Regions from separate parts of the Peribacillus sp. SRI_006 genome, predicted to be linked through region 1. Evidence: predicted binding sites of a transcription regulator. Region 1 holds the regulator's gene; each other region holds the start of a gene.
The links. Region 1 encodes LexA, which represses DNA repair genes until DNA is damaged. Its sites were predicted from a motif close to CGAACATATGTTCG; they were not measured.

Region 1 (7,779 bases):
TCTATTATCAATGAAACTTCTTCTAGTTTTTTTCTCCCATCTTTATGAAGATAGCAGGTAATGGTATTCAAAAGTACAATTATATACTAATGAAGGCTTTGGAAGCTGGGCATTGGTAATTGGATGAGTTCAAAAAAATTCCAGATGATATTGGAGGAGATAACCCTTGAAAAGGAATGTAATCAATTATGTCGTTTTTCTAGTCCTCATTCTAACCATATTATTTATGGCAAAGCCAGACATTTCCTCAGCAGGAAAATTGAAACCGCCCTCCGAAACTTTCAGTCCAGGGGATTGGTTTCTTGGAAGTATCCCTCCCAATCTTGATACAAACAAACCACCGATCGTGTTTGTTCAAGGGAAAAACGGCAGTTCAACCAGCTGGTATGGCGAAACGGAATATCATGGTGTCAATGATATGTATACCAAAGCGTATGAAGCTGGCTACCAAACGGTTTTTGTTCAGCTTCATGATTCAGCTGGAAATGGGTCAGTGAGCCAATATGCCAATGGAAGGCTTTTAGCTCAAATGCTTTCAGAAATCAGTAACCATTTCGGGGGCAAAAAAGTAAATATTATAGCTCACAGCAAAGGGGGCCCAGACACCCAAGCGGCTCTAGTCCACTATGGAGCACATCAATATGTTGGAAGGGTGATCACTTTAGCCTCCCCACATCATGGTTCTCACTTAGCTGATTTGGCTTATAGCTGGTATGCGGGCTGGCTTGGTTCCTTATTAGGTCAAAAAGATGAGGGAACTTATTCTTTACAAGTTGGTAAAATGGCTGAATTTCGTTCTGTCACGGATAACCATATCAACTCTCGTAAAAACTTGTATTTCACTGTGGCAGGTATGAACAGAGGCCCGGTACTATCAGCCTTATCAATGGGGGGACAATATTTATCATCATATGGGGAAAATGATGGACTGGTGAATGTATGGAGTACAAAAATACCCTATGCAACACATTTATTTACAGATCCCAACTTTGATCACGACAATATTCGAGTTGGCTCAGCTGTATTTTCAAGAATTGAACCCTATTTAAAAAGCACATCCACAGCTGGGATTCCTGCATATCATGTCAATTATAAAGAACGAGTTGAAGATGATGTCATTACAACAGCACTCGCTCAAACCGTTCTGGGTGATGTCCTGAAACAAAATGTCTGGGTCGAACAAAGCTTCCATGTAAATGAAGCTGCCCCAGGTAATATAAGCATATATACAGCCTCAAATGATGTCGAGGTTGAATTGATTTCTCCATCTAATAAAAAGTATTCACCTTCCTTAAACGTTCATTCAGCCAAAAATGAAACTTCCTTTTTTAATGGTGCAACCATCCAATCATTCTACAGAAATAACCTTGAAATTGGTGACTGGAAAGTACGAATGAAGACTAAATCGCCAAAAGACGCCTTCCTGTTCACAGCACAATTTAACGAAAAGAATCCCATTACATTAAGTATGGCCGGTAAAGTTAAGCAAAAAGATGCAAAATTTTTAATAAAGAATCCAATGAATGATAAAAAAAGACCAATCAGTACAACATTTTTGGTTCATCTGATAGATGAAACCGGTAATGAAATTAGTGAAAAAAACTCAATTAAGGCAATGGATACTGAAAATTTTACTGGCACCCTTCCGGAAGTACCTAAGTCAGGTGTTTATAATGTAACAATAGATGTTAAGGAAAAAAATGTGGATGGTACTGAAAGAACCCGGACGCTGATTCGTTCGGTCTATATTGAGAAATAACGAAATGCCTTCTCTTAGTTGAGGAGGCATTATTTTGATGGTACGGGTAACTAGGGAGATGGTAATTCAGCCAATGGAAACAGCCAGGTCGTAATTACTTATTGAAGTATTAATTCAACGGGTCTCTGATGGATATGGTTGGAAGTTTGTTATCAGGGGAAAATAAATATATGTATTTTTTTCCCTGCACCTGCAAATGGTTGTCAACAAGTGCATATTCAACAGTGGAATGACTTGGTCGATCTAAACCTTATTAAAATGGGGATTTTAAATCCTCTCTTTTTTATTTCAATGAGCTTTTTCCAAAGTATCATATTACGAGAAAGGCGATAGTAACTTTCATCCCTTATAAAGGATGTTTAAATTCGCATGAAACTAGATTCTATAAAAAAATATTTCAATATCTACTCTTCCATATGCATATAGAGAGAATTCTGGACATAAATTAAACAAACAAAAAAAGCGCGGGAAGCGCTTTTAGTGTATTTGCCTATATAAGCCTATTACTTTTCCAAGTATCGAAACATCTCGTAAAATAATTGGTTCCATATTTGAGTTCTCAGGCTGAAGCCTTATGTAATCCGGTTCCTTAAAGAATCGTTTTACAGTGGCTTCATCATCTTCCGTCATCGCCACGACGATATCTCCATTATTGGCACTGCTTTGTTGTTTCACGATGACATAATCTCCATCATGAATTCCTGCTTCTATCATACTTTCACCCATGATTTCCAGCATGAATACATGGTCATCATGTGGAACCATGCTTTCGGGAAGCGGAAAGTATTCTTCAATGTTCTCAATGGCCGTTATCGGCATGCCCGCTGTTACTTTTCCAAGTAACGGCACGTTCACGACATTGACTTTGGGAATATTGTTCGCTTCCTCCAAATTCATTATTTCAATGGCCCTTGGCTTGGTTGGGTCACGTCTAATAAGGCCTTTACTTTCCAGGCGGGATAAATGTCCGTGTACTGTTGAACTTGATGCAAGTCCCACTGCTTCGCCAATCTCCCGTACGGAAGGCGGATACCCTTTTTGGCGGACCTCTTCTTTAATGAAATCAAGAATATCTTGCTGCCGTTTTGATAGTTTTGTCATTTGTGCACCTCTTCCCCAATGTTCTTTGCTACATTATAGCATGGCCCCCATCTCTATACAAACATAAGTTCGAATTTGTTGTTGACTGAAACAAACGTTCGTATTATAATTTGATCATAACATACGAACGAACATTCGCTTTGGAGGGATTATTATGAAAAAATTATACAAAAATTATATTTATACGATTCTATTAGCGGGATCAGTATTCATCTTTTCAATTTTATTCTCTTGTACATTGAACAATGATCAAAAAAAGGATTTCCTTTCTATAGAAGTAGGCGAGGGTGACACCCTATGGGGAATTGCCGAAGAATATGAAGAATCAAATTTGACAAAAAAAGAATTCATTGGTTGGATAGAAGAGAATAATGGAGTCAGTGCGGATTCGATAAAGCCTGGACAAGTCATTGTCATACCGGTTAAAGGGGAAGAACTTGTCCAGAATTTGGCCAGTGAGCAGTAAGTAGTAAAGGTAGGGTATTATGAAGGCGGTAATCTATTGTAGGGTCAGCACCGAAAAAGAGTCACAGGAAACATCATTGGCAAGGCAGGAAGATGAATTAGTCAAATTGGCTGAAAAGATGGATGTGGAAGTTGTCTCCATTATAAAAGAACAGGCAAGTGGTTATGAGTTGAATCGGGATGGCATTTTTGACATGCTCGAACTATTTAAAACCAAAGAAGCTGAAGTGCTTTTAATCCAGGATGAAACAAGACTGGGAAGAGGGAATGCCAAAATAGCCCTTTTCCATGTCATCCTTAAAGAAGATGTGAAAATTTATACTCTCTCACACGATGGAGAGCTGGAGTTATCGGATTCGGATGCCATGGTCATTCAGATAGTGGGCATTGTAGAAGAATATCAAAGGAAACTACATAATCTTAAAATAAAGCGCGGAATGATGAGAGCCGTTGAAAAAGGGTACCGTCCTCAAAAAAATCTTCAGAATCAAAGGAATTCCACTGGAAGGGATCGTATGGAGATTCCTATTGAAGAAATTATTAAACTGCGTGCCAATGGGTTAACATTCTCGGAAATCGCAGCCACATTAAGGGGCTTTGGATACAATGTATCTAAGGCTACTGTGAACAGGCGTTTTCTCGAACATCAAATGAATACAAAGGAAAGTAAATCATAGAACTTGTAATTTCGCTTTTTTTTTAATACCATGACAATATCCGCAGATTATGAAGGAGCGAAATTATGTTATCAAAAGAAAAAATAGCCCGTATAAATGAACTTTCTAAAAAGGCAAAGGGGGAAGGCTTGACGGAAGTTGAAGCGAAAGAGCAAACCCAATTGAGAAGTGAGTATTTGGAAACATTCAGAAAATCCATGTCCGACACGTTGGAGCATGTGAAAGTCGTGGATCCAGAGGGTAATGACGTCACTCCTCAAAAGATAAAAAATATAAAAGAAAAACGAAATTTACATTAATGCTTGGATTCTTCTGATGGAATATTCCATTTGAGGATTCTTTGGCATTTTGGAGTAAAAAGAGAGTGCATTCATGTATGTATTCTCCTATTTAGTTTAATCTAAATAGGTGACTTCTTATTCCTAGAAAATTGTAATATTGGGGCATTAAATAGTGATTTTAGTTGTGATATTATGCTTGTCACTATAATATAAAGAGGTACATTACAGGAAGGGATGTTTTTACAATATGTTAGATAAATTAGATGCACTTTCTATCAATACGATTCGTACATTATCAATTGATGCAATTGAAAAGGCTAATTCCGGCCATCCAGGTATGCCAATGGGTGCAGCGCCAATGGCGTATAAACTATGGACCGAATATATGAACCATAACCCGAAAAATCCAGATTGGTTTAATAGAGATCGCTTTGTTCTTTCAGCTGGACATGGTTCCATGCTGTTATACAGCCTTCTTCATTTATCAGGCTATGGCTTATCTATCGATGATTTGAAAAGCTTCCGTCAATGGGGCAGTAAAACTCCAGGACATCCTGAATTCGGACATACGGCTGGTGTGGATGCAACTACCGGGCCGCTTGGACAAGGTATCGCAATGGCAGTCGGAATGGCAATGGCAGAACGTCACTTGGCAGAAAGCTATAACCGCGATTCTTATAATGTGGTCGATCATTATACATATAGCATTTGTGGGGATGGAGATTTAATGGAAGGTGTTTCTGCAGAAGCCGCTTCATTAGCTGGACATCTACAACTGGGAAGACTTGTTGTTTTATATGATTCTAATGATATTTCCCTTGACGGCGACTTAAGTCAATCATTTAGTGAAAGCGTAGCAGACCGGTTCAAATCTTATGGATGGCAATATATCCGCGTTGAGGATGGCAATGATCTTCAGGAAATTGCTAAAGCGATTGAAGAAGCGAAAACCGACGAAGCACGCCCAACATTAATCGAAGTGAAAACGGTTATCGGTTACGGTTCACCAAATCGTTCAGGTAAATCTGCCGTTCACGGCGCTCCGCTTGGTGCAGATGAGCTTAAATTGACAAAAGAAGCATACAAATGGACATTCGAAAAGGACTTCCATGTACCTGAAGAAGTGTATTCACACTTCAATGAAGCTGTTGTTGATGCAGGAGCTCAAAAAGAAGAAGCTTGGAATGAATTATTTAAAAATTACAAAGAAGCACATCCTGAGTTAGCACAGCAATTAGAGCTTGCAATTAAAGGTGAACTGCCTGCTGAATGGGATCAGGAAATTCCAGTCTATGAAGAAGGTAAGACATTAGCTTCCCGTGCTTCAAGTGGGGAAGTACTGAATGCGATCGCCAAAAAGGTCCCTAGCTTCATTGGGGGTTCTGCGGATTTAGCCGGGTCTAATAATACTGCCATCAAAGGTGAGACAGATCTATTACCTGGTAATTACAGTGGCCGTAATATATGGTTCGGTGTACGTGAATTCGCTATGGGTGCGGCTTTAAATGGAATGGCACTTCATGGTGGCTTAAAAGTATATGGAGGAACATTCTTCGTATTCTCTGATTATCTACGTCCTGCCATAAGAATGGCAGCGCTGATGGGACTGCCTGTTAATTATGTGTTCACCCATGACAGCATTGCTGTAGGGGAAGACGGACCGACTCATGAGCCAATCGAACAATTAGCATCATTGCGTGCAATGCCTAACCTAGGGGTAATCCGTCCAGCTGATGGCAATGAAACGGCAGCAGCCTGGAAAGTGGCTATGGAGTCTACAAATAAACCAACTGCTCTTGTACTGACTCGTCAAGGATTGCCAACAATAAAAGGCACTTCCGAAACTGCGTATGAAGGTGTTTCAAAAGGTGCTTACATCATCTCTGCTTCTAAGAAAGAAGTAGCCGATGCATTACTTCTTGCGACTGGTTCCGAAGTGAACTTGGCTGTGAAAGCACAGGAAGCTTTAGCGAACGAAGGAATTGATGTTGCGGTAATCAGCATGCCATCATGGGACCGATTTGAAACTCAATCAAAAGAATATAAACAAAGCGTAATCAATCCGGCAGTGAAAAAACGTTTAGCTATCGAAGTGGCTTCACCGTTTGGCTGGGATCGTTATGCAGGTGATGAGGGTGAAATATTGGCCATCAATCATTTTGGAGCTTCTGCACCAGGCGGTAAAATCATGGAGGAATTCGGTTTCACTGTAGAAAATGTAGTTGCTCTTGTTAAAGAAATGCTTAAATAACAATAATGCGGAACTGACACCAACTAGATTGGTGTCAGTTTTTTTATCAAAAGAGTCCTATTATATATTGAATGTGCTTCTATACTAAAGGAAATCTTCCATTCGACAAAAAAAGAAGAAAATTTCTCCAGCAAACAACATATCTTTTTTGTTTGTCAATATATAATGAGAATAAATAAATTTCGTTTAAATGTGTCAGTTAAAGGGGAAAGTCATCAATAGTGGAAAATATTGGACAGGGTGCTGGTGGTTAGATGTTTCGTACCAAAATAGGAAAGCTAGGAGGCATTGGCTGATGAGAACCTATCAAATTTATTTAATCGAAGATGAATTTGCCCATCATTATTATGGAAGAGAAAAGCTATTTTTCAATTTGTTTTTGGAATATATTCAAGCAAGGGGCAGACTAAAGAGTATTTTGCAAAAACAAATCGAATATGTCACCAAAAAAGTCCCGATTATCCAGTTGCAGTTAGCTATTGAACAACGTTTGCAAAAAAAGATGAATTATTGGACTCAAAATGGAAAATACTATTTAGAAAAAACAAACGGATCAAGTAAAGCCGTTTTAATCATTCAGAATGATTCCATTACTCTTGAAGCTGAAGGAGACTATGAAGCGGAAACGGCTTTCTTTGAAAGTATTCGAAAATATGAAGCGAGTTTTCTGGCCATTGATTTTGAACATGAAAAATACGGTTGGTTAAAACCGATAAAAGAAAGAAAATTTGTCTAAATGGGGGACTTTTCGGTAGCGGGTATTGTATAATAACCTTTGGTCTAGTACACTGATGTTAGACAACATGAAGGAGGAAATAGTATGTGGGTTTACATTCTAGTTGGCGTACTGGCATTGATTGCTGGAGTAGTGCTGGGATTTTTCATCGCTCGTAAATACATGATGGATTACTTAAAGAAAAATCCGCCAATTAACGAACAAATGTTGAAAATGATGATGATGCAAATGGGTATGAAACCATCCCAAAAGAAAATTAATCAAATGATGAGCGCCATGAATAAACAACAAACAAAATAAGATAGCATGAAACCTTGATATATCAATGTTCTTGGAAGATTGGATGCAAAATTTTATATAATATCGAAATGGATTTAGTCTGAATCCTTCTACCGATTTTATATAAAATTTTGGTTTATCTTTCATTTTTGTTTCTTAAGCCACTTTTTCTGATTGAATGATTCAGAAAAGGTGGTTTTTGTTTTGGAATGGTAAGGTAAGTCCTCCAT
Region 2 (7,779 bases), on a different contig from region 1:
AATCCGGTTTACAGCTTTTGAAAAGGGAATTGGCGACCAATATTTATTTGGAAATGCTGTTTGGCAAAAGTTCGCCTTTGCATGAGGAGCTGTATGAGGAAGGGTTGATCGATCAAAGCTTCTCATATGATTACACACAGGAACAAGGTTTTGGGTTTGCGTTAATTGGCGGGGACAGTGCCAAACCTGATGAGTTGATGGAGTCTTTATTCGGTATCCTGCAAAAATCAAAAGCCGGAACCGGCCTGAATGAAGAAAGCCTGCAAAGGACTATCAAGAAAAAAATCGGTTCTTTCCTTCGTTCCTTGAATTCGCCGGAATATATAGCGAATCAATTCACCAGATATGCATTCAATGATATGAACTTGTTCGATGTTGTATCGGTATTGGAAAAACTAACTATCGAAGATATCAGGGAGGTCGCCAAGGACTTAATATCCGATGAACGGATGACAGTCTGTCAGGTACTTCCGAAATAATATAAAAGGGGGCGTGAAAGTGGGGAAACGTTTTGCCCTTATTACAGGAGCCAGTGGAGGAATCGGCAGGGAAATCGCTATAAAGCTCGCCGAGGAGAATTACTCACTTTATTTACATTATAACAGCAATGAAGAAGCGATACTTGCCCTGATTGAAGAACTGAAGCCTCATCAAGTCGAACTTATTCCGATACAAGCGGATTTGGCTGCACCGGACGGCTATAAGAAATTGGCGGAAAATATTTTTGCCCTTCATGCAATCGTCCTTAATAGTGGCAATAGCTATTATGGGCTTATATCTGATATGGATGAGACTATCGTTACTGAAATGGTTCAGCTGCATGTAACGAGCCCTTTCCAATTAACAAAGGAACTGCTTCCAAAGCTTATGTACCAAGAACAGGCTGCCATCGTTGCCGTCACATCAATTTGGGGGCAGACAGGTGCATCTTGTGAAGTATTATATTCAATGGTCAAAGGCAGTCAAAATGCTTTTATCAAGGCGCTTAGCAAAGAAGTATCGCTTAATGGAATCCGGGTGAATGCCGTTGCCCCCGGTGCGATTTCCACTTCCATGCTCGAATCTTTCAGTGCAGAAGATCTGGAAATCATCAAAGGCGATATCCCGATGGGCAGGATGGGGCATTCCAAAGAAGTCGCGGAGGCCGTATACTATTTGCTTTCCGACAAGTCGTCCTATATAACCGGGCAAATTTTAGGCGTAAATGGCGGATGGTACACATGATTTTTTTAAAAAGACATGAATAATTTCCTCAATTTCTTCACAAAATATCTTTGTACTATTTTGAAGGAAAGGGTGACCATTCATGTCTGTACTGGACAATTGGGATCAATGGAAAAACTTCTTAGGCGACAGATTACATCAAGGTGAACAACAAGGCTTGTCAGAAGGCGCTGTTACCAACTTGGCTTACGAAATCGGTGATTACCTAGCTAATCAGGTTGAGCCCCAGAATGACCAAGAGAAAGTGCTTGCTGATCTTTGGTCAGTGGCAAGCGATCAAGAAAAACATGCCATGGCAAGTGTCATGGTCAAGTTAGTCGAGAACAATGGAACGAAGTAAAATATCAATCCAAAAGGCCCTGTTATTAATTAACAGGGCCTTTTGGATTCGAGGGGGATGACTATTTGTCCTCTTATATAAAAATGAATACTTTTATAGGGTTTTTCCTTTTAACTTATCACGAAATGCTATATTATAGAAGCTAGACAATTAATATTAAAGTGTTCAGACCTTGAAATTTACGATGGATAAGTTTTTTGCCCATGATTAGGGTAAAAGCTTTTAGGCTTAAGGAGTGTTATCGTGGATAATAAAGAATGGTATTTTGAATATGAAATTCAAGTCAACCGTCCTGGTTTATTAGGGGATATTTCATCCCTTCTGGGTATGCTTTCCATTAATATCATCACCATTAACGGGGTCGATGAAGGAAGGCGTGGGTTACTTTTGTTGGCCAAAGACAGCCGTAATATAGAAAGATTCGAGTCAATTCTCCGTACGATGGATACGATAAAGGTCATTAAGCTTAGGGAACCTAAATTACGTGATCGCCTCGCAGTCAGGCATGGACGCTATATTCAGCGCGATGCCGATGAGAAAAACACTTTTAGGTTTGTTCGTGATGAACTAGGCTTGCTTGTCGATTTCCTGGCCGAGCTATTTAAACAGGAAGGTCATAAATTGATCGGGATCCGAGGGATGCCCCGTGTCGGAAAAACTGAATCTATCGTGGCATCGAGTGTTTGTGCTAATAAGAGATGGTTGTTTGTGTCCTCGACCCTTTTAAAGCAGACTATCCGCAGCCAGCTTATTGAGGATGAATATAATAATGATAATTTGTTCATTTTAGATGGAATTGTTTCCACTCGCCGTGCAAATGAGCGTCATTGGCAGTTGATTCGTGAAATAATGAGGCTTGATGCTGTCAAAGTAATCGAACATCCGGATGTTTTCGTCCAAAATACGGAGTATACCCTCGAAGACTTTGATTATATTATTGAATTGCGAAACAATCCTGAAGAAGAAATAACATATGAAGTTGTCGACCAAAAAGACCAGTTTTCAGGGTCCGATTTTGGTTCCTTTGACTTTTAAAATGGCAGGTGTTTTATTTGACTGAGTTGGGTAATCGATTAAAGGAAGCTAGGGAAGCCAAAGGTCTTAGCCTAGAAGATTTGCAGGAATTAACGAAGATCCAAAAGCGTTACCTCATTGGCATTGAAGAGGGAAATTACAGTATGATGCCAGGAAAGTTCTATGTACGGGCATTCATAAAGCAATATTGTGAAGCGGTCGGACTGGATTCAGAAGAGATTTTCGAACAATATAAGAGTGAAATACCATCGGTCTATAGTGAGGAATTGCCAGAACAGCTTTCACGGGTCCAATCCCGGAAAACCATTCCGGCAGGAGATTCAAAGGTAGTGGAATTGTTACCGAAGATCTTGGCTGCGGTTTTAGTCATTGGTGCGGCCGTATTGATTTGGGTTCTGGTATTGAACTATATGAGTAATCCGGATAACGAGGACAAAAAGGACGCGAAACAAAGCGATGCCGTGGGTTACAATAAAAGTGAAGAGTTTAACAAAGAAGAAGAGAATGCAGACCAAAAACAGAATGAAGAAAAATCAGATTCATCTGAAAAGAAGAATGAAGATGATACAGCAGTCAAAGATGAAGAGAAAGAGCAAAATCTTGCCGTCACAAGTTCCAGCGGTAAAAATAGTACGTATGAATTAAAAAATACCGATACTTTTAAATTAAAGGTGACCTCCAAAGGCTCACCATGGGTCGGCATAAAAAATGGTGAAGGTAAATTACTTTTCCAAGGCACTATCGAAAAGGATAAAAGCCAAGAAATTGATTTCACCAATGAAAAAGAAGCTGTCATCAATATAGGCAGGGCATATGAAACAGAGATTTATGTGAATGATGAGAAGCTGGAGTATTCCATTTCACCGACTGAAGTGAATACGCAATTGGTTACGATACAATTTACGAAAGCCGAATAGTCATCTTATAGATGACTATTTTTGCTCTATTTAATGGTAAGGCGGCGGGGAATGGTCCACTCGGCATATAAGATTGGATTTTGAGTTAAATTATACATATAAGCATTATTTTAGATCTAAGACGCAGGCCCGAATGGCAGGCGTAAATTTTGGAGGTAAAAGTTTTGAATCTGCCTAATAAGATTACAGTAGCAAGAATCTGTTTAATACCAGTATTTTTAATCATCATGCTCGTTCCTTTTTCATGGGGGACTCTGACTTGGGGAGAATACAGTTTGCCAGTGGCACACCTGGCTGGAGCCATCCTCTTTATAATCGCTTCCACTACGGATTGGATCGATGGCCATTTTGCCAGAAAATATAATATGATTACTGATTTAGGGAAATTTTTAGATCCATTGGCAGATAAACTTCTTGTTTCGGCTGCCTTAATCGTTTTGGTTGATCTGGATTTAATGTACGGTCAATCTTGGATTGCCATCGTGATCATAAGTCGCGAGTTTGCAGTCACTGGATTGCGTTTGGTGTTAGCGGGTACAGGGGAAGTGGTTGCAGCGAACCAGCTAGGTAAAATTAAAACATGGGCACAAATTGTTTCTATTTCGGCTTTATTGCTGCATAACCTTCCATTTGCCCTCATTTCACTTCCATTTGCCAATATCGCATTATGGATTGCATTAATCTTTACAATCTGGTCAGGTTTGGATTATTTTATAAAAAACAAAGAAGTGTTTGTTAATTCAAAGTAAAAACGAATGGTGGTTTTGAAAAGATGGATGCAGAAATCATTGCAGTGGGCTCAGAGCTTCTTTTAGGTCAAATCAATAACACTAATGGAAGATTCTTATCGCAGCAGTTTGCGGAAATGGGGATCAACGTTTTTTACCATACTGTGGTCGGGGATAACGACCGTCGATTACATCAAGCTATAGAAGTCGCTGAATCGAGGGCGAACTTGATTGTTTTTACCGGTGGGCTTGGTCCTACCAAAGATGACTTAACGAAAGAAACGATTGCTCGCCATATCGGGAAAAAGCTCGTTTTTAATGATGAAGCTTTGCAATCCATTGAAGCTTACTTCCAAAAACGGGAACGGCCGATGACGGAAAACAACAAAAAGCAGGCCCTTGTCTTAGAAGGCAGTGAAGTGTTGGCAAACGATCATGGCATGGCCCCAGGAATGGTTTTGTCCAAATCCGGGATTACATATATGCTTCTGCCTGGTCCACCAAGTGAAATGGAGCCGATGTTTTTAAGTTATGGTTATGAAAAGATCATGAATAAATTGGAAAAGCATGAACGGATTGATTCCAAGGTTTTACGGTTCTACGGTATAGGTGAAGCCGAACTGGAAACGGTGATTGAAGATCTCCTTGTCAATCAAACGAATCCGACAATCGCTCCGCTGGCAGCCGAAGGGGAAGTGACGTTAAGGATCACCGCCAAAGGCCCTTCCAAAGAAAAATGCGAAGAACTTATTTTAGAAACGGAAAAAGAAATTCTTGGCAGGGTCGGCAAGTTCCATTATGGAAGTGATAATACTTCGCTAATAAAGGAACTTGTAAAAGAATTAACGGTCCGCAAGCTTTCAATCGCGGCAGCTGAAAGCTTGACCGGGGGGATGTTCCAAGAACAGCTGACAACCATCCCGGGCGCCGGTAAAGTCTTTAAGGGCGGAATGGTCTGCTATACGAATGATGCGAAGTCCAATGTCCTCGGCGTCAGTGATGATACCATATCTGAGTATGGGGTGGTCAGCGGTGAGTGTGCAATGGAAATGGCCTCTAATGTCCGGAGTAAGCTCGATGCGGATGTAGGCATAAGTTTTACGGGTGTTGCAGGGCCGGATGAACAAGAAGGCAAGCCTGTTGGTACAGTATTTATTGGCATTTCCTATCGCGATGGAAACACTCATTTCAAGGAGTTGAATCTTTCCGGTAGCAGGGCGCAAAACCGTATTCGGAGTGTGAAATACGGCTGTCATTACCTATTAAGGGATTTATAAACGCCATAAGCAGAGCTTTAATACAGCTCTGCTTTTTATTTGGTTTTAGAAGTTTGTTTCTTGAAAAATAGGGAAAAAAGAAAAAAGTTAATTCAATAAAAATGTATTTTTTAGGGAGTAAGTGAAGCGAAATGGAAATTTCCTTAAGCTAAAACGCTTTTTTACAAAGAATATCCCGAAAGAAAAAAACGAATGAATGTTCGACTTTTTGCTTGGCAAAATAGTAAAAAGAGTATATAGTAAAGATAGGTTTTGAGACAGGGTACAAACCTTGAACTCGAATAATTGCTAACGTAAGTACACCTTTAATCGGACAGCCGATTAGTTGAATATAGAGGAGGAAATTAAGTGAGTGATCGTCAAGCGGCTTTAGATATGGCGTTAAAACAAATTGAGAAACAATTTGGTAAAGGTTCGATTATGAAACTTGGGGAACAGACTGATCGTAGGATTTCAACGATCTCAAGCGGTTCTTTAGCATTGGACGTAGCGTTGGGAGTAGGCGGATATCCAAGAGGCCGGGTCATTGAGATATATGGACCTGAAAGCTCCGGTAAAACGACTGTAGCATTACATGCCATTGCAGAGGTACAAAAGACTGGCGGGACGGCTGCATTCATTGATGCCGAGCATGCTTTAGATCCAGCATATTCAGAAAAACTTGGTGTGAATATCGATGAGTTACTGCTTTCACAGCCTGATACGGGTGAACAAGCCCTAGAGATCGCTGAAGCGTTAGTTCGAAGCGGAGCGGTAGATATCATTGTCATTGACTCGGTGGCGGCACTTGTACCAAAAGCTGAAATCGAAGGCGAAATGGGAGATTCCCATATGGGTCTCCAAGCCCGGATGATGTCTCAGGCACTTAGAAAACTGTCTGGTTCCATTAATAAATCAAATACCATTGCCATTTTCATTAACCAAGTCCGTGAAAAAATCGGTGTTATGTTTGGGAATCCAGAAACGACTCCGGGAGGCCGGGCATTGAAGTTCTATTCAACTGTTCGTCTGGAAGTGCGCCGTGCGGAGCAATTAAAACAAGGTAATGAAATCGTGGGTAATAAAACGAAAATCAAAGTTGTAAAAAACAAAGTTGCTCCACCATTCCGCCAAGCAGAAGTTGACATCATGTATGGTCAAGGGATTTCACAGGAAGGTGAAATCATCGATATGGGTGCAGACCTTGATATCGTCCTTAAAAGCGGCTCATGGTATTCATACAATGAAGAGCGTGTCGGACAAGGCCGTGAAAATGCGAAGCTTTTCCTGAAAGAAAATCAGGACATCGCTCAGGAAATTTCTCAGAAAATTAGAGATCACTATAATCTTGATGGGGAGCATGAATTACCACCAGAAGAAAATGAAACAGAAGAGCATTTTGAATTGCTTGATTAATGATATTTGAAAAGGCCTAAGCTTATTCGCTTAGGCCTTTTATGTATATTTTAAGAAAAATGCGAAATTTTCAGTGGATTAAATGGCATTATAATCAGATTTACAGACTGCTTCCACAATGAATGCTGTACATTATGATGGTTGATATTAAGAAAACTTGAATAAACATTGATACATAAGGGACAAACGCTTGACAATAAAAATTCTCAACTATACAATTAATATGTATATTTTACAATTTTTCAAACTAAAATTTTGAAAATTAAGTGCTGTATATTGAATTTATGTGCAATGTACTTGCCGACAGTTCAACATTTTATGTAAAAAGTTCATAGCAAGGGGAGGTGAAACGATGGAACCCATGACAATCATCTTCACTTTGCTTGGCCTAATCGTCGGTGCAGTTGTTGGTTATTTTATTCACAAATCAAAATTTGAGAGTAGAATAGCAGGGGCAAAGGGCTCTGCAGAACACATCCTTGAGGATGCAAAACGTGAAGCGGAAGCACTTAAGAAAGAAGCCTTGTTGGAAGCAAAAGATGAAATTCATAAAGTTCGTGCCGATTCGGATCGGGAAGCCCGTGAAAGAAGGAACGAATTACAAAAACAAGAAAATCGGTTATTGCAAAGAGAAGAGAATCTGGACCGTAAGGATGAAACGTTAGACAAACGTGAGAGCCTTTTGGAGAAAAAAGAAGATTCTCTAAACCAAAGACAACAGCATATTGAAGAGATGGAAAGCAAAGTGGAAGAGATGGTTCGTAAGCAGCAAACAGAGCTTGAACGTGTTTCCGGTTTAACTCGTGAAGAGGCTAAAGCAATCATTATAGACCGAATGGAAAACGAGCTTGCTCACGATGTAG
Region 3 (7,779 bases), on a different contig from region 1:
CGGAAGCGCCTGTGGGGTCCCGGCTAGCCAGTTATTCGGCAGGAATGTCGCTAATTTCTTCAATCAATGATGGGTCCATCCTTATAAAAAAGTAAAAAACAATCGAACCTCCTTTTAGGAGTCCAAACAAATCGGCGCAATTCGATTAAATGAGAAACATTGCTACTATTGTAGTCACTGCTAAACCAATGGTTACCGGAAGCAGATTCCGGCGGGCAAGTTCAAAGGGACTGACATTACATATGGCAGCTGCCGGAATCAGTGCCCATGGAATGAGGGTACCTCCGCCAACCCAAATCGCTGTTATTTGCCCGAGTGCAGTCAAGGTGGCGGTTCCTCCTCCGATTGCCGTGCCAAAGAGTTTAGCGACAGAGCCCGCTAAAGAAATGCCTGAGAAGCCCGATCCATCCAAGCCGGTGATGGCACCGATGCCGGTTAATGTGACGGCGGCTATTTCTTTCGTTAAAGGAACGGAGGCGGCCAATGCGGCACCGAGGTCATTGACGATGCCGAGGGATGTTTTCGGTAAGTAGTCACCGATGATCTGATTGAATCCAGAATCACCTAAATAAAAGAATGCGGCGATCGGAATGACGGGTCCGAATACTTTGAAGCCAAATTGAAAACCCTGAATCAAATAGCCCGTTGATTTTTCAAGCCCTTGCTGCTTATGTGCGACAAGGGATAAAATCAGCAAAATGAAAACGGCTGTACCGCCAACCAACGCCGTGGCATCCCCGCCTTGCAACTTCAAAATCGACAATGCCACAACATCCAACAGAAAGGCGATCGGAATGAAGATGGCAAAAAATTTCTTTTGTCCCAGTGTAAGCAGATTTTCACTCATTGTTTGATCTTGGACAAATCCCTCATTATCCGCCTTGATTCTTCCAAGCTTCATATCCCGCTTTAAAAGGATAAAGGCGGAGAGGGTGGTGACAACCCCCATCGTAATGACAAGGGGTATGCTCGCAGCGATGACATCACCGACTGGTATCGAAGCCGCATCGCCCGTTAGTTTAGGAGCAGCCTGAATGATGAAATCCCCTGATAATGCGATTCCGTGACCAAAAAGGTTCATCGCCATCGCCACCCCAAGTGCAGGTAAACCAGCCCGTAAGGCAACTGGGAGCAGGACTGCCCCAAGTAAGGCAACGGCAGGTGATGGCCAGAAAAACCAGGATATCACCATCATGACGATTCCAATTACCCAAAAAGCAAGTGTAGGGTTCTTAATGAATTTCGCAAATGGTGCAATCATGACATCATTAATGCCCGACTTCGTCAAAACCGTACTCATGGCAACGATGATGGAAATGATTAAAATCGTTGACATTAATTCTGTGATTGCGAAAATGAAGCTGTTGAATATCCCGCTTATGGAAGAGGCTAAACTGCCTGTAGCCACTAAAGCCAAAAGGAAAATCCCAATTATGCAGATGAGGGTAGTATCACGACGTTTTACCATAAACCCGATTATCAATGCAATAAAAACAACATAAATCCAATGGAGTGCCGTTAATTCCATCTCCATGATTCGTCCCCCTCATAAATGTGCCTAGTTACAGATTATGAAGGAGGTATGGGGTGGTGAGTTGTTTCAAAAATTTTAAAGGCGTATCTTATTTACAACTTATGATGTGAATATCGAATTTAAGAGGAGATTACAGGGTGTATTTTTTCTTTTGCTTAAGACTTAGTTGAAATAGGGGAATGTTGTATAAGATAATCCTACTGAATCAGCTATCATCCGTATAAAGTAAGTAAATGAACTTTATCTTCCACAAATAATCGATAGAATTGGCAAATCAAAGTCAAAAGGCATATATTCAATGCGCACTAAAACAATCACTTACCGGTATGGCATCATTCATTAACAAAAAAGTTTGGGTGGATCTAATGCTGAAAGCTTCGCGGATCACCATGTAAACACGTGGGGTGGACTGGAGGTGGATATACATTTATTATCGAGCCTAAGAATCTCATTAATACCCCAAATGGTAAGAGGGCTAGAATTGTATATGCAAATGATATTAGACAAAGGACCTACCATGTTGGAAACAGCAATCAGTTCTCGCTTGGAATCTGTGTTGCTGGCGATTATCGATATGACACTATGGACGAAGCTACCCTTGCAAGTATTGCAGAGTTACACGCTTCACTTGTTAAAGATGGTTTTGGTAAGTATGATAAAGCCCATAATGAAATGCCAGGTTATAGTTGGAAAGCATGTTGTCAGTATAACTGTAGAGATGCTTTTGATTGGAAAGGTTCAAAAAATCCATCCAAACCAGAACTGGCTCCTGATGTTTATACAATCCAAGAAGGCGATACTTTATGGAGCATTGCACATAAGGATGGAACAGGTGGGGTTCAAGTTGAAGATTTAATAAAAGCAAATCCTGGTATCGATCCAACTAAATTAAAAATAGGGCAGAAAATCAATTTTTGAAATGCTAAAGAGGTTATTGTACGACCAGATATAAAAGAGGATGACGAATCTTCAAACAGTAGTGATGAAGTGGTTAGGTCGATTCAAAAAACCTTAAATAGCCGTTATAAAGCTGGTCTTAATGTGGATGGATTTAATGGCCCTAAAACTCAAGCTGCAGTAATCAAAGCGTTACAAACGGAACTCAATAAACAATTCAATAAAAAGCTTGTTGTGGATGGTAAATGGGGAGTGAAAACTAAGGATGCCATCTTTACGGTAGAAAAAGGTGCGAAAGGCAATCTTACATGGATTCTACAGGCTGCACTTTATTTGGAAGGATATAACCCTGGCTCACTTGATTCTATATTCGGAAAAGGTACTGAGTCAGCATTATCTAAATTCCAGAAAGCTAAAAAGATATCTGCAGATAACAAGGCCGGTAAGGCAACTTTCACTAAATTGTTTGCTGTATAATCAAATGCCCTTACTTTTAATAGAGTAGGGGCATTTTTTTAATGTTTACCTAAATAAAACCTCACTAACTCTATTGTATTTAGTTTATCTTAAGTAGAGAGACTCACAAAAATGAAAAGGTATGAACTCTATAATATTAAAAAGAATCAGCCAATTTAAACTGATTCTTTTTAAAACGGTTAACCTTTAGTTTTAGGACTTGGTTTTTTTTAAAAGCTTAACCAATAGAATGACCACAGCGACTAGAATTACGGCAATTAATGCAGGAAATAAGATGTTATTCATATATACCATTCCTTTGTAAATTAGTTAAAACCTGTAGAAAACTTTCCGTTTTTCACTTTACCATTGATCCACAATTTTTTCCCGATTGGAGCATCAAAAGTTAATGTGTATCTAGATTCTGCTGGCTTAGATGCAGTTTCGTTTTTTCTAACGATCTTCAAAGAATCACTAGATACATGACCAGGAGGAATAACAAGGTAATCTTCATCATATACAGATTTGATTTGCCCCAAACCAGTTGATTTAACAACAGTTACATCATTATAGTACCAGTAATTCACAGTAGCTGCATACCAGTATACTTTAAAAGTTTTAGTTGTCCCTTTTGGAACTGTTGTTGCAAAAGGAGTAAATAGTTCAGAACGATCTGGAATTAAATTGTCGTCCTTATTGTCTACTACTTCGATACCCATTGTGCCAATTTCTTGTCCACTTTCATCCGTAACGACTTTTTCAACGCCTTCGTCATCAGATAGATTCACTTCTAGTTCATTTTGTTCAAAGGCATTTTCCATATCTTCAATACCTTGTTGGATTTCTTCTTCGGTATGTTTTGGTGCCGAAGGCGCCTCTTCTGCATGGCTTATTGTAGGAAACGCTAAAAGCAATCCTAACGCCATTGATGTAACTAATTTTTTCAACTTCATTTCCCCCTGTTTACCCTTACTCGAATTGAGTAGTTGAGCATATGTAATATTTTCCAACCGTAATAATTGTACCAGAATAATAACATTTTACAATAATTTTCCTAAATTATTTATAAAAAGTAAATGAATTGTCGGAAATAATCCATATTAAATCTCATATTGGTACGAAAAGAAACACATTTGTATAAGGTCAATTGATATATTTATATATAAATAGGTAAATGAAGCCTAGTATATGGAGTGATTTTTTTCTGTCTTTTATAGGAATATTAGTTCGTAATTAATGGATGTAAAGGAGGATTTATTCTGATGGGGACAATTCGTGATCGAGGGCTCGTTAAATGGCAAGCAGCATTAATTATGCCAGAACATAAAGCTCTAAATAAAAAAATACGTGAGGTTGATTATTTCTTAAATAAAAAACCTGTCCTTGATGAATACCAGGTTGAAGAGTTTGAAAACACATGGGGAACCAACAAGGTCAGCAACAGTCCGGCCAACTGGGACAACAAAATCAACTACAGTAATACTGTTAATGGTCAAACAAAGGCCTATTGGTAATTGGTAGTAGAAAAATAATGAAGAGATATGCTCATTGCATATCTCTTTTAATTAGGGGAAGATTGGTTTTATGAAAAAATACTACATAGTTGCATTATCTGTTTTGATATTGCTTGGGGTTTTTTACTGGTTTTATGCTTCATCTCCACCTAAAGAATTAAGATTAAACACGTCTAATAATGATGATATTGAAAAAGAAAGCAAAGAAACGAATGCAGCTGAGTATGGTTCGGTTGGGTATGGTTTGAAAGATTTGAATGGTAAACTTATCGATGAAGGAAGTGCACTTAATAGTAAAAACAATGAAGTGACAGTTGTTGCCTCAGTAGACAATGACATTGATGAGGACAGAAAGTATGCTTTACTTATTTTTGAAGATTATAAACAAGTAAATTTCAAAGCTGAAAATAAGGGGCAGGAAGTAAATAAATTTTTCTTTGATGCGAAACCTAACACCTCCAGAAACTTCAAAATTTCTGTTCCCATTCGTTCCGATTCCAGTGAATTGACTTTTGTAATCGTTCAAAAGCCAGAGTATAAATTGAAGGAGCTCGACCTAAATAGGGCAGGGATTTTAGAACAAGTTTTAAGTATGCGGTATTCCATCAACAAAGCTGACAGCGGGAAAGATGCAAAAAAAGTAATGCAAGTAAAACCTGATGCTATTGTAAAGGATGGATTCAATGAAAATATATCTATCACAAATAGTCAGGAAAAGTTGCAATCAATTATGACTGAAAAAGAAGGCAAGGAACTTAAGTTCTCTGCCGGAAATGAGACAAATGCTGAGATCAGATATGCAATCATAGCTTTAAAAGATTGGGAACAAGTGGCAGTTAGAGATAACACAGACGTCTTATATACCACTGTTCCACCAGAAACTAGACATCTTTTTGATTTTAATCTACCCGACGTTGAAGGAGAAAATAATTTCCAACTCATCGCCTTCCCATTTCCTTATGAAGTAAATGCTGATAATTATGAGAGTCAACAAACTTTTGGTTCCTTTAGAGTTGTGATTCAAGATAGAGAATAAGATTATCCACAGAGTTGATAGAATTAGAAAATTAAAGTAAATAGGAACTTATTCAATGCGCACGAAAACAATTATCCACCGTGTATAGCATCATTCATTAACAAAGAAGAATTTAGTATGGATAAAACAGTTAAATATACTGGATTAGCAGTCGTATACACATATACCGATGCGTATGTACAAGTTGCTATTAAAACTAAAACTGGTACATTTAATAAATACGTATTTTAAGGAGTGGAAGACATTGCACAGTATTAATATAGTAAATGGTATAATTGATATCATTATTCTTGTTGTAGTGGTATTTATTATTGTGAAGATCGTAAAAACAGTCAGTAGGAAATTAAAGAAGAAAAAGTAGATTGAAAGGTGAACTGAGAAGTTCGCCTTTTTTATTTATACGTTTTCAATAGTCTGAGCCCTTACTCATCTAGAGTAGGGGCTAAATTATAACAAATTAAATAAATTTAGCTTATTCCGTAAGTAAGAAGTTTGTTGTGAGGAATTGACTATCAGTGTACAGCAATACTCAGATGGTTTAAACAGGGTGGGGAGATATCCCCCAATTGTATAAGGTGGGGCATAATTTTTATATTTTTTCATTTGGATTTTTAATATATTGTATTAATGATGACAGTAATATAAAAATGGCAACGATACTAACTATTATATGTACAAGTATAAATTCTCTTGTTGGATAGTAATTGTCAAAATTAGAAAAAGACCAAAATAAAAGGCTAATTGATAAAAGTATTGTTCCAATGAGTACCTTCAAAGTAAGACCCTCCTTTAATTCAAAAATTTAAATTATAACTAATATAGCACGAAAAAACCGCTTATTTTCCTAATTTATGAAGATGCTTTTTACCGTTACACTGCCTTTATTCGTGTCTCCATCAATAGTAAGATAACGGGAAAATACTTCTCAACTAATGACATGATTCAAGGTTCAAGGCTTATCTTCTTTATTTTCAACAATAGTTCAAGTATCCTTAATTTGAATAGCAACTACTGTAAATGAGGGATAAGCCGTGAAGCAAATATATAGTGATGTCATACAATTTCGGGGTACACATTATGAGTTTGGATACATGCAAGGGGAGGAATTAAAAGATTCACTAACGGTAAAGAACCGTGAAGATCAATGGAAGATCAGGCAGCCGAGGTTTACGGTTGAAGAAGAAGAGGTCAAGAGAGCCATTACACAATTCGCCCCTGGAGTTTGGGAAGAATTACTCGGATTGCAAGAAGCGTTGAAATGGTCAATGGACCGCGTGCTGCAAGAGTTCGGTGGATACCGATTGGATTATGTCCGGTCGGGCTGTTCAATCATGACAGGCAATGATTATCTCATTCGCAATTATGATTACCACCCGAAGACTTATGAAGGACGCTATGTCTTATTCCAGCCAACCGATCAAGGGTATTCAAGTATCGGCCCTAGTCAGCGAGGGACTGGCCGGATGGATGGAATGAACGAAAAAGGGTTGGTGATAGGCTATAACTTCATGAATCGCAAGAACCCTGGTGATGGTTTCATCTGCTGCATGATTGGCAGACTGATTGTTGAATCTTGTGCGGACGTTCAGGAAGCGGTGGCGATGCTGAAGGAAATCCCGCATCGTCATTCTTTCACTTACGTCGTCTATGATAAAAGCGGAAGTACCTATATTGTGGAGACCTCCCCAAGAAATGTAGAGGTGCGCACGTCAAATGCCTGTACCAATCACTTTGAAATCATGAAAAATGAAAACCGTAACCATCTTATCGATTCGAAACGCCGATTGGAGATCATCCAAGATCATGAGGGGAAACTTTCTTCAGCCTACGATGCTTATCGGTTGTTTAATGATACCAATCAAGGTGTCTTTTCGGATTTATACAGCAGCTGGGCGGGAACGATTCATACATCCGCTTATTTACCTAAAGAGATGAAAGCTTGGATTGCCTTGGGAGGGAACCAAGAGCCAACTTCCATAGATTTTGCGAAATGGCTCGAAGGGAAAGATGTTGATTTAGAACGAATCAAAGGTGTAATTGATACGGATATTCCCTTCGTGCACATGGATGAGGGAGCGAATTGGTTTCGGAATTGAGCGTCTTAGGAAAACCATAATTAGGATGTTGGAATAACCACGCGTTTTATTAATGAAGTACATTTAAATGGCCAAGGAATCAGTTGGTGAATAATTGTATAGGGGGAGCATTTAATGGATGCTAATGAAAGATTGAAAGGGTCAAGAACTGTTCAACGGTCAATTAATATAATGAACTGTTTCACTTTAGAAGAGTCAGAATTATCCTTAACGGAAATCTCGAATAAGATAAATTTGGCGAAATCA
Region 4 (7,779 bases), on a different contig from region 1:
TAGACTTTATTAAAAAAGCTCATCCTCGGATTTAAGATTTGATTCGGACTTTTTAATTGAAAGCTGTTCGCTTCCGGAACAAAGTCTATTTTCATGACTTCATCAAGAAAAATCATTTTTGATTTCTCAACATATAGCGGAATTCCGTTCGTTTCCACTTTTTCGGTACCTTCTTCAGGTTCGTTGACCCACCATAGCGCCGTCACACCACTTACCACGCAGCCGCAGCCATCAGTATCATATTTCAACTGTAAATATCCTTCTTGTCCCTGTACCTTACCGGCTATTTTCCCAGCCGCTGTTTCCGTCCATTCAATATACATGATTGCTGCCTCCCGATGTCTTTGCATTCCCCCATTATAAACGATAAAAACGTTTCTGTTAAAGAAACTGCCTCCTTTGCAAGCGTCAGCCGACACGAAAATCACTTTCTTCATTGACGGTGCTAACAAATGCCGATTCTCATACTCCTCCGTGATACCTTTCATCACGATGCCGTTTTAAAAGGCTGTCCCTTGGGGAACAGCCCTTCCGCTCATCATTCCATTATCCTTACATCCGCTATATCGGAAAGCCTGATATAGTGAGCCTGCTCAAACCGGTCAACGATATGAAGCTTTTGGGTGAGCTCATTATAATAATGGATCCTGCCGATTAACAGCTGATACCGGTTTCCTTCATAATGAGCAATCGTGACATCCTTTCTTTCCTCCATCGCTTCCCCCATTACCGCATTCATTTCTTCCAGTTGCTGCTCATCCAGGATGCGCTTCGTTTCATAGCCATCCTCCACCGCCCAATCACGGAGCATCTTCACATGTTCCGGCAACATCATCGATGTCCATTTGATACGGCCGCGATCACGAATCATTTCTTTTCCCTCCTTTCAAAGTCAGCCTTACGCCTTACGCCTTACGCCTTATGCCCACCAAGCAGCTTGCTTCGGTATACGGCTGTACCTGCTTCTGTATACGAAACGGCACGCAATAACGATTTGGCTCCATATTTGTGGCGGATTCGATCAACCGTGTAACTCAATTCCCGCTTCTTCCAGCGCGAAGCATCAAATAGAGTCAACTGCATTTCATTATCATCCACAATATTCGAGAGTCTGACCTCTATGCTTCGAACCGTTTTTTGCTTATAGTTCTCATGGAAAAGCTCCAGGCAAACTTTATATAACTCCATCGTGATGTTGGTCGGTTCGTTAATCGAACGCGAACGATGGAAACCTCCGCCAAACTCATCCTTGCTGTAACCAATGCCTAGGCTCACCGTTCTTCCTGCCTTACGATGGGTGCGTGCCCTTCTTCCAACTTCTTCGCAAATTTCCAGCATGACCTGCTTTACCTCATGCTCATCCTTATAATCCCGCAGCAGGATTTGACTTTTTCCGAAGCTGACCTGCCCTTCGATGATCGCTGCCCCCATATCGGATAAATCTATTCCCCAGGCATGGTGGTAAAGCTGATTGCCCATAATTCCAAACTTCGCTTCAAGTAATTCAAGATCATAATTGGCAAGCTGCCCAACCGTAAATATACCCATTCCATGAAGGGTTTTTTCTACGCGCCTGCCGATCCCCCACATTTCACGAAGCGGGGAAATCGGCCAAAGTTTGCTTGGCACATCCTCATACTTCCATTCCGCAATCCCTTTATGTTTGGCTTCCAAATCAAGGCAAAGTTTTGCCATGAGCATATTCGGTCCAATTCCAATGGCACAGGGGAGCTGTAATTCCCGTTCAATTTCATCTTTTATCTTTTCAGCTATCATGCGGGCATCTCCCCATAAAGAAGCAGCACCATCGACTTTCACAAAACTTTCGTCCACACTATATACGTGAATCGCTTCTTTTGGCACATAACGGTTGAACAAGCGGGTGATTTCCGTCGAAACCCTTAAATAAGTAGCCATTTTAGGTTCAACGACGACAATCCTCGGGTCATTCGGGATCTCAAACATCCGCGAACCTGTCTTGATGCCAAATTCCTTCTTCATCTTTGGAGAAGCCGCGAGCACAATGCTCCCTGTCCTCTCCAAATCACCAACCACCGCCAAATAACAATCAAGCGGGTCCAGACCAAGCATGACCGCTGAACAGCTTGCATAAAAACTTTTCATATCGATACACATAATTGATTGTTTCGGCATCGTCCCATAATCCATCATTTCTTCACCCTAACAAGAATATACGTTCGCTTTATTATATTCATAACTTTAACCGAATATACGTTCTTATTCAATGGAAGTTTTCATACAAATTTCTACTTTTTATTGTAATTTCCTTGAAAAATATAATGGATACTAAAAATGGATAAAATACCAAATTTAAACTGAGTATCCAGATTGTTTTTTTAAAAAAGATTAATTGGTAGCTTGAATAATTTTAAGTAGGTCCATATGCTCGATTTTTTAAAATTCCTCCACCCTTTTCAACAGACTTTCGTCTACTTGGAAGCCAGTCTTAATGCTCATTTTTTGTAATGAAACTGTAACCAAAATTATGTCTATTTGTCATAATGGTATTGTAGGATAATATTGTTAAGAAATAATAGAGAGATAGATAGAGAGGAAATGAAAATTATGAAGAAATGGATCGCTTCAGCTGCTGTTGCATCTGCCATGATGCTAACCCCACTGCAAGCCTTTGCCAATATTGGAGACCAAACCCTCAGACCCGGAATGACACATAGTGATGTCAAACAACTACAACAACTATTAAAAACCAAAGGTTATTTCACATATTCAGGTTCACTGACTACATATTACGGCACCTATTCTGTATCAGCAGTAAAAAAATTCCAAAAAGCCAAAGGGTTGACTGCCGACGGAATTGCCGGCCGAGGCACATTTAATGCGCTTGGTGTTTATAAAGTCAATAATACTAGCTTGATCAGCTATGCAAAAACCTTAATAGGCAAACCCTACAAATGGGGCGGAACAACACCGACTGGATTTGACTGCTCAGGCTTCGTCTATTATGTATTCCAGAAATCTCAAGGAATTACCTTACCGCGTACAACATCCTTGCTCTATTCCAATACAGGTTTAAAAGTATCTTCACCAGCTAAGGGTGATCTTGTATTCTTTGATACTTCTTCTGGAAGAACAGGAGTATCCCATGTTGGGATCTATATCGGAAATGGCCAATTCATTAGTGCTACGTCTTCTAAAGGAATAACCATCACGGATATGGATAATTCTTATTGGAAACCAAAATATTTAGGTGCGAAAACTTTATAAAATAAAACAACCGGACAGAATTCAAAGTGATTCAGTCCGGTTGTTTTATTTTATATATAATATTTCTTCCGTTACATCCTCAACAGTCACAATGAATGAAGAATCCAAGTTGGAACGATTCATCATTTCGATATTATAAACATGCTCTGAGGGTAAATGGACGACTTCGAGAACCATGAATCGCTGACTTTCCGCTTTGCTGACATGATCGAGGGCAGCAATGACCGCCCTTTGTTCGGCTAAGCTGTTTTCATCCGTCAAAACAAGAATCAATTCCGCTTCCGCTTTCCCAGGAAATGATTTCTTCACCCCGCCCCGGTGCCATGGTTTCACTTTCATCCCAATTTCCAGTTCGGAATAATCAAGGTCATTACCATGTTGATCTTGAATATATGTATCATTGGTCACCTTATAGTACGTCCCTTTAATCAAAATCCTCTTATCGTCAAGATCCGTAATGAAACCTTCTTCCCCTTTATCAATGGATTCATCCATGTTCCAATCGGGGGATTGACAGCTGCCCAGTATAAAGGCGACGAATAAACATATATAAAGGTTTACAATCATCTTCATGAAAATCCCTCCTAATAGAAATAGACGGATTCCCCATGAAATAGTTACCATTCATATGATAACTTCGCTTAATTCAAAAGGGGAATGTCATCGACATTCCCCTTTACGACCAATTTTCATCTGGAATCGAAAGACTAGCCTACTTTTTAAAAAATGCTTTTTTTCCTAAAGTTTCGGTGATCTTCGGAAACATGTTATACCATTTCCCAGCTAAATTCATCCAGCCAGGGAGATTGATTTCCCTCTTGTTGGTCAGCATCGCCGCTACGATTTTAGCAGCGACATCTCCAGGCTTAAGCATGAATTTTTCAACGTTCTTTAAGTATGTACCTGATTCATCCGCAATGTTAAAGAAATTCGTTTCTATAGGGCCAGGATTGACTGTGGTCACAAAAACATGATCTTCCATCACTTCGAGCCGAAGTGCGTTTGAATAGCCAAGAACTGCGAACTTGGTAGAAGAGTACAATGTTGATTTAGGAGTGGCTATTTTACCGGCCTGTGAAGCGATATTGATGATATGCCCCGATTTTCTCTGCTTCATATACGGCAGAACCAGCTTTGTGCAGGCCATTAAGCCAATGACGTTGACAGCAAACATTGCTTTCGTTTCATTTAATTCCGTATCCTGCGCTTCTTTAAACGTGCCGAAACCAGCATTGTTGACCAACACATCCACTTCACCTATTTGCTCATGGATATCATTAAAAACATTTGTCACCTGATCAGTGTCTGCAACATCAAGCTTATAGGCATATGCATCAATCCCATATTGGGTGATCAGTTCATTCTTTAGCAGCAGTAATTTATCCATGCTTCTGGCCAAGAGGACGAGACGGCCTCCCTGTTTTGCACTTTGAATGGCAACTTCCTTGCCAATCCCTCCGGAAGCACCGGTAATAACAATAACTTTACCTTGTAACTTATTCAAAAAAAGCGGCCTCCTTCGAACATTAAGCGATTGAATACAGAATGACCCCTGATTGGATTTCTGTTTGGACTTCACCCAAGTCTTCTAAATAGTCCAGCTGACCGACCGTTTCCGAAAGTGTGAGGCCCACTTCCTGAAGGTATACTTTCGGAAACAACTGCTGACACACTTCAAAGACAGATAAAGGCTTATCTTGAAGCATGCTTTTCACCTGCATGGCACGATTATGCTGCCGATCGAATCTATATTGAATCAAGTCTGCAACTGCATCTCCTGCCACTTCAGATCCATGTCCTGAGTAAACAGTGGATATGGGGAAATCCAATAATTTTTGAAGTGATGCATTATATTGCAGTAACGGACGAGGCCTCATGCCTCCAGGGAGTAAAGGTGGTTCCATTAATGGGTTAGGTGAAATCTTGGCAAGCAAGTGATCGCCAGCGATCATGACCCCGTCACTTTCCCGATAAAAAGATAAATGGCTTTGCGCATGCCCCGGAGTCTCAATCACTTTCCAGCCTGGAAGACCAGGGAGCTCATCCCCCTCAGCTAAATATCCATGCAGCTTCCGTTCACTAAGGAAACGGATTTCGTCGCGGTTATGGGTCAGTTTATTTTTCAGCTCTTCTGCCACTCCGAACTTTGAGGCATAATCAAGGAAAAAACGATTATGGGTTTCAAGGAACTCATCACTGATAGTCAGCCAGCGCTGATTATTTTTGTGTCCATAAACCGGGATATCCTTTTCAAAGAAATCGAGTGCACCAGCATGATCGGGATGATGATGGGTTAAAATGATTTGTTCGATATCAGTCAGTTTCAGACCTAAATCCCCAAGACCGTTAGTCAAGGCTTCCTTTGAACGTTTGGTTTTCACACCAGTATCGATTAATGTTAAAGCATCCCCTTTAACGACATAAACATTCACATCACCCACTGCAAACGGCGTGGGCAAAGCAATTTTCGCAATATCTCCATTCCAATTCGCCATAATCTTTTCCACCTTAGAAAATTATATTTATATAAATCTTTCTATACGCTAAACAGGATTCTAAGTATAGCTATCATGTATAATTAACATTTTACATGTATTTTAAATCACTGTCATTATTTTCACATAATTCATGTCTACTTTTTATCGTCCATGCATATATTATCATTGACAGAGTACTGATATATCCTTCATAATCACAAGTAATTAAAGACGGCGTGGCATTGATTAAGGCCAAGTAAATTTATGATGGCGTAAAGAGAGTGAAGCTCGGAATGTGCTGAAAGGCTTCATCGCCCCCTCATTATTGAACCTACCTTATGAGCCTTCAGGAAAACCTGACGTAATTCCCGCGTTAGAGGAATCAAGTGCAGCTTTTCTGTATTTATTATGGAAAAGTTGAACAAAGGTGGTACCACGGAAGCTAGACCTTTCGTCCTTTATTGGATGAGGGGTCTTTTTGTTTTTCATAAAGGCTCTTTTCGTAAAGATTGTTGTTTTTAAACGAAACTATTTAAGGTTGATTGGAGCGGAAGTGCGAGACTCCTGCGGGAGCAGCGGGACAGGTGAGACCCCACAGGCGTTTACGCCGAGGAGGCTCACCGCCCGCCCCAAGGAAAGCGAGCATCTGGAAGGGAAATCAACCACAACTCACTACCTGGTAAATAGCAACAAAGTATGTGAAAACAACCTTCATAAAATGGCCGAAAATTCAAAAGAAAAAGGAGCGGGAAATATGAAGAAAATCGCATTTATCGGAGCTGGATCGATGGCAGAAGCAATCATTTCGGGGCTGGTGACCCAACAGGTAATTGAACCAGAAAATATTTTTGTAACAAATAAATCAAATGATGATCGGTTCGATTATTTAAAGAACCAATATGGTGTAACGGCAACAAGATCGCTGCAGCTATTAGTACAGGATGCCAACCTTGTCGTGCTGGCGGTGAAACCGAAAGATATTTTAGAAACAATGCAATCAATAAAAGAATATATTCGTGAAGAAATGCTGTTCATTTCCGTTGTGGCCGGGGTCCATACAACAAGCTTGGAAGGTATCGCCAACAAACGGTTCTCGATTGTCCGTGCCATGCCTAATACATCGGCAGCTGTAGGGAAATCAGCAACGGCCCTTGCGGCTAACTGTCATACGAAAGAAGCGCAATTACAAACGGCGATTACCCTTTTTGAAACGGTAGGTACAGTGGCAGTTGTCGAAGAAACCCAGCTAGATGCGGTAACAGGCTTATCTGGCAGCGGTCCGGCTTATATTTATTACTTGGTCGAGGCATTGGAAAAATCAGCAGAAAAAATAGGTCTCGATTCCGAAACCGCTAAGCAATTGATTCTCCAGACACTGATGGGTGCGGCCGATATGTTACAGAAATCACCTAAAACGCCTGCAGTACTAAGAAAGGAAGTAACTTCACCAGGCGGAACGACTGAAGCAGGTCTGAAAGCACTTCAAGCACATCAAGTGGAAGAAGCATTCATTGCCTGTGTACAAGAAGCGACTGAGCAATCGAAGCGGATGGGCAATCAAATAAGTAAAGAACTGGCCAAATATGTAGTTTCGCAGTAAGCCTCATGATGATGATCGGCTGTTGCCTGGCCACTCCTGCAGCAGTGGCAGGCAACAGCCCTTTTTATGATCCATACGCCTTATAAAGGGGTAAATCTTCTGAAGTGAGCGTTACTTTATAGTCAGCATATCATTTTCATCGAAACTCCAGTCCTTCGAATACGCAACCTCCCAATAGTAACCATCGGGATCTGAAAAATATCCGCTGTATCCTCCCCAAAAAACATGCTGAGGTGATTTCTCGATTGTTCCCCCAGCATTTTCAGCCCTGTTGATCATTTCATCCACTTCTTCAATTGATTTAGCATTATAAGCGAGTGTAAGACCCGGGAAACCATTTTTCTTAGGCGGTTCCATCTCATTAATGTCTTTTGCTAGCTCCTCTAAAGGATACAAAGCAAGTTTCGTACCGGCATTATTAAAAAAAACGATTGCGGGATCGTCCTCTTTAATCAA

Region 2: a site for LexA is predicted at 5,711-5,724, ahead of recA (recombinase RecA). Genes of this name have one in related genera too.
Region 3: a site for LexA is predicted at 4,104-4,117, ahead of AC2YHV_RS05570 (YolD-like family protein). Genes of this name have one in related genera too.
Region 4: a site for LexA is predicted at 2,226-2,239, ahead of AC2YHV_RS02325 (Y-family DNA polymerase). Genes of this name have one in related genera too.

Annotation. Positions count from the first base shown of each region.
Region 1 is NZ_JBYCZT010000016.1:28,584-36,362, reverse strand. Features, by position in the region: gene AC2YHV_RS21690 (esterase/lipase family protein) at 227-1,759, shown strand; gene lexA (transcriptional repressor LexA) at 2,237-2,860, opposite strand; gene yneA (cell division suppressor protein YneA) at 3,015-3,326, shown strand; gene AC2YHV_RS21675 (YneB family resolvase-like protein) at 3,346-4,002, shown strand; gene AC2YHV_RS21670 (DUF896 domain-containing protein) at 4,068-4,301, shown strand; gene tkt (transketolase) at 4,531-6,534, shown strand; gene sirA (sporulation inhibitor of replication protein SirA) at 6,830-7,270, shown strand; gene AC2YHV_RS21655 (YneF family protein) at 7,355-7,570, shown strand.
Region 2 is NZ_JBYCZT010000013.1:85,998-93,776, forward strand. Features, by position in the region: gene yfmH (EF-P 5-aminopentanol modification-associated protein YfmH) at 1-479, shown strand, start outside; gene ymfI (elongation factor P 5-aminopentanone reductase) at 499-1,224, shown strand; gene AC2YHV_RS19405 (DUF3243 domain-containing protein) at 1,307-1,564, shown strand; gene AC2YHV_RS19410 (DUF3388 domain-containing protein) at 1,808-2,599, shown strand; gene AC2YHV_RS19415 (helix-turn-helix domain-containing protein) at 2,617-3,516, shown strand; gene pgsA (CDP-diacylglycerol--glycerol-3-phosphate 3-phosphatidyltransferase) at 3,681-4,265, shown strand; gene AC2YHV_RS19425 (competence/damage-inducible protein A) at 4,289-5,521, shown strand; gene recA (recombinase RecA) at 5,870-6,916, shown strand; gene rny (ribonuclease Y) at 7,269-7,779, shown strand, end outside.
Region 3 is NZ_JBYCZT010000003.1:283,994-291,772, forward strand. Features, by position in the region: gene AC2YHV_RS05550 (hypothetical protein) at 146-1,534, opposite strand; gene AC2YHV_RS05555 (LysM peptidoglycan-binding domain-containing protein) at 1,934-2,452, shown strand; gene AC2YHV_RS05560 (peptidoglycan-binding domain-containing protein) at 2,522-2,908, shown strand; gene AC2YHV_RS05565 (hypothetical protein) at 3,214-3,834, opposite strand; gene AC2YHV_RS05570 (YolD-like family protein) at 4,150-4,401, shown strand; gene AC2YHV_RS05575 (hypothetical protein) at 4,472-5,437, shown strand; gene AC2YHV_RS05580 (C45 family autoproteolytic acyltransferase/hydrolase) at 6,469-7,533, shown strand; gene AC2YHV_RS05585 (IclR family transcriptional regulator) at 7,648-7,779, shown strand, end outside.
Region 4 is NZ_JBYCZT010000001.1:468,167-475,945, reverse strand. Features, by position in the region: gene AC2YHV_RS02335 (iron-sulfur cluster biosynthesis family protein) at 1-323, opposite strand, end outside; gene AC2YHV_RS02330 (YolD-like family protein) at 539-871, opposite strand; gene AC2YHV_RS02325 (Y-family DNA polymerase) at 913-2,172, opposite strand; gene AC2YHV_RS02320 (C40 family peptidase) at 2,587-3,246, shown strand; gene AC2YHV_RS02315 (hypothetical protein) at 3,292-3,819, opposite strand; gene AC2YHV_RS02310 (SDR family NAD(P)-dependent oxidoreductase) at 3,959-4,750, opposite strand; gene AC2YHV_RS02305 (MBL fold metallo-hydrolase) at 4,773-5,741, opposite strand; gene proC (pyrroline-5-carboxylate reductase) at 6,202-7,323, shown strand; gene AC2YHV_RS02295 (VOC family protein) at 7,435-7,779, opposite strand, start outside.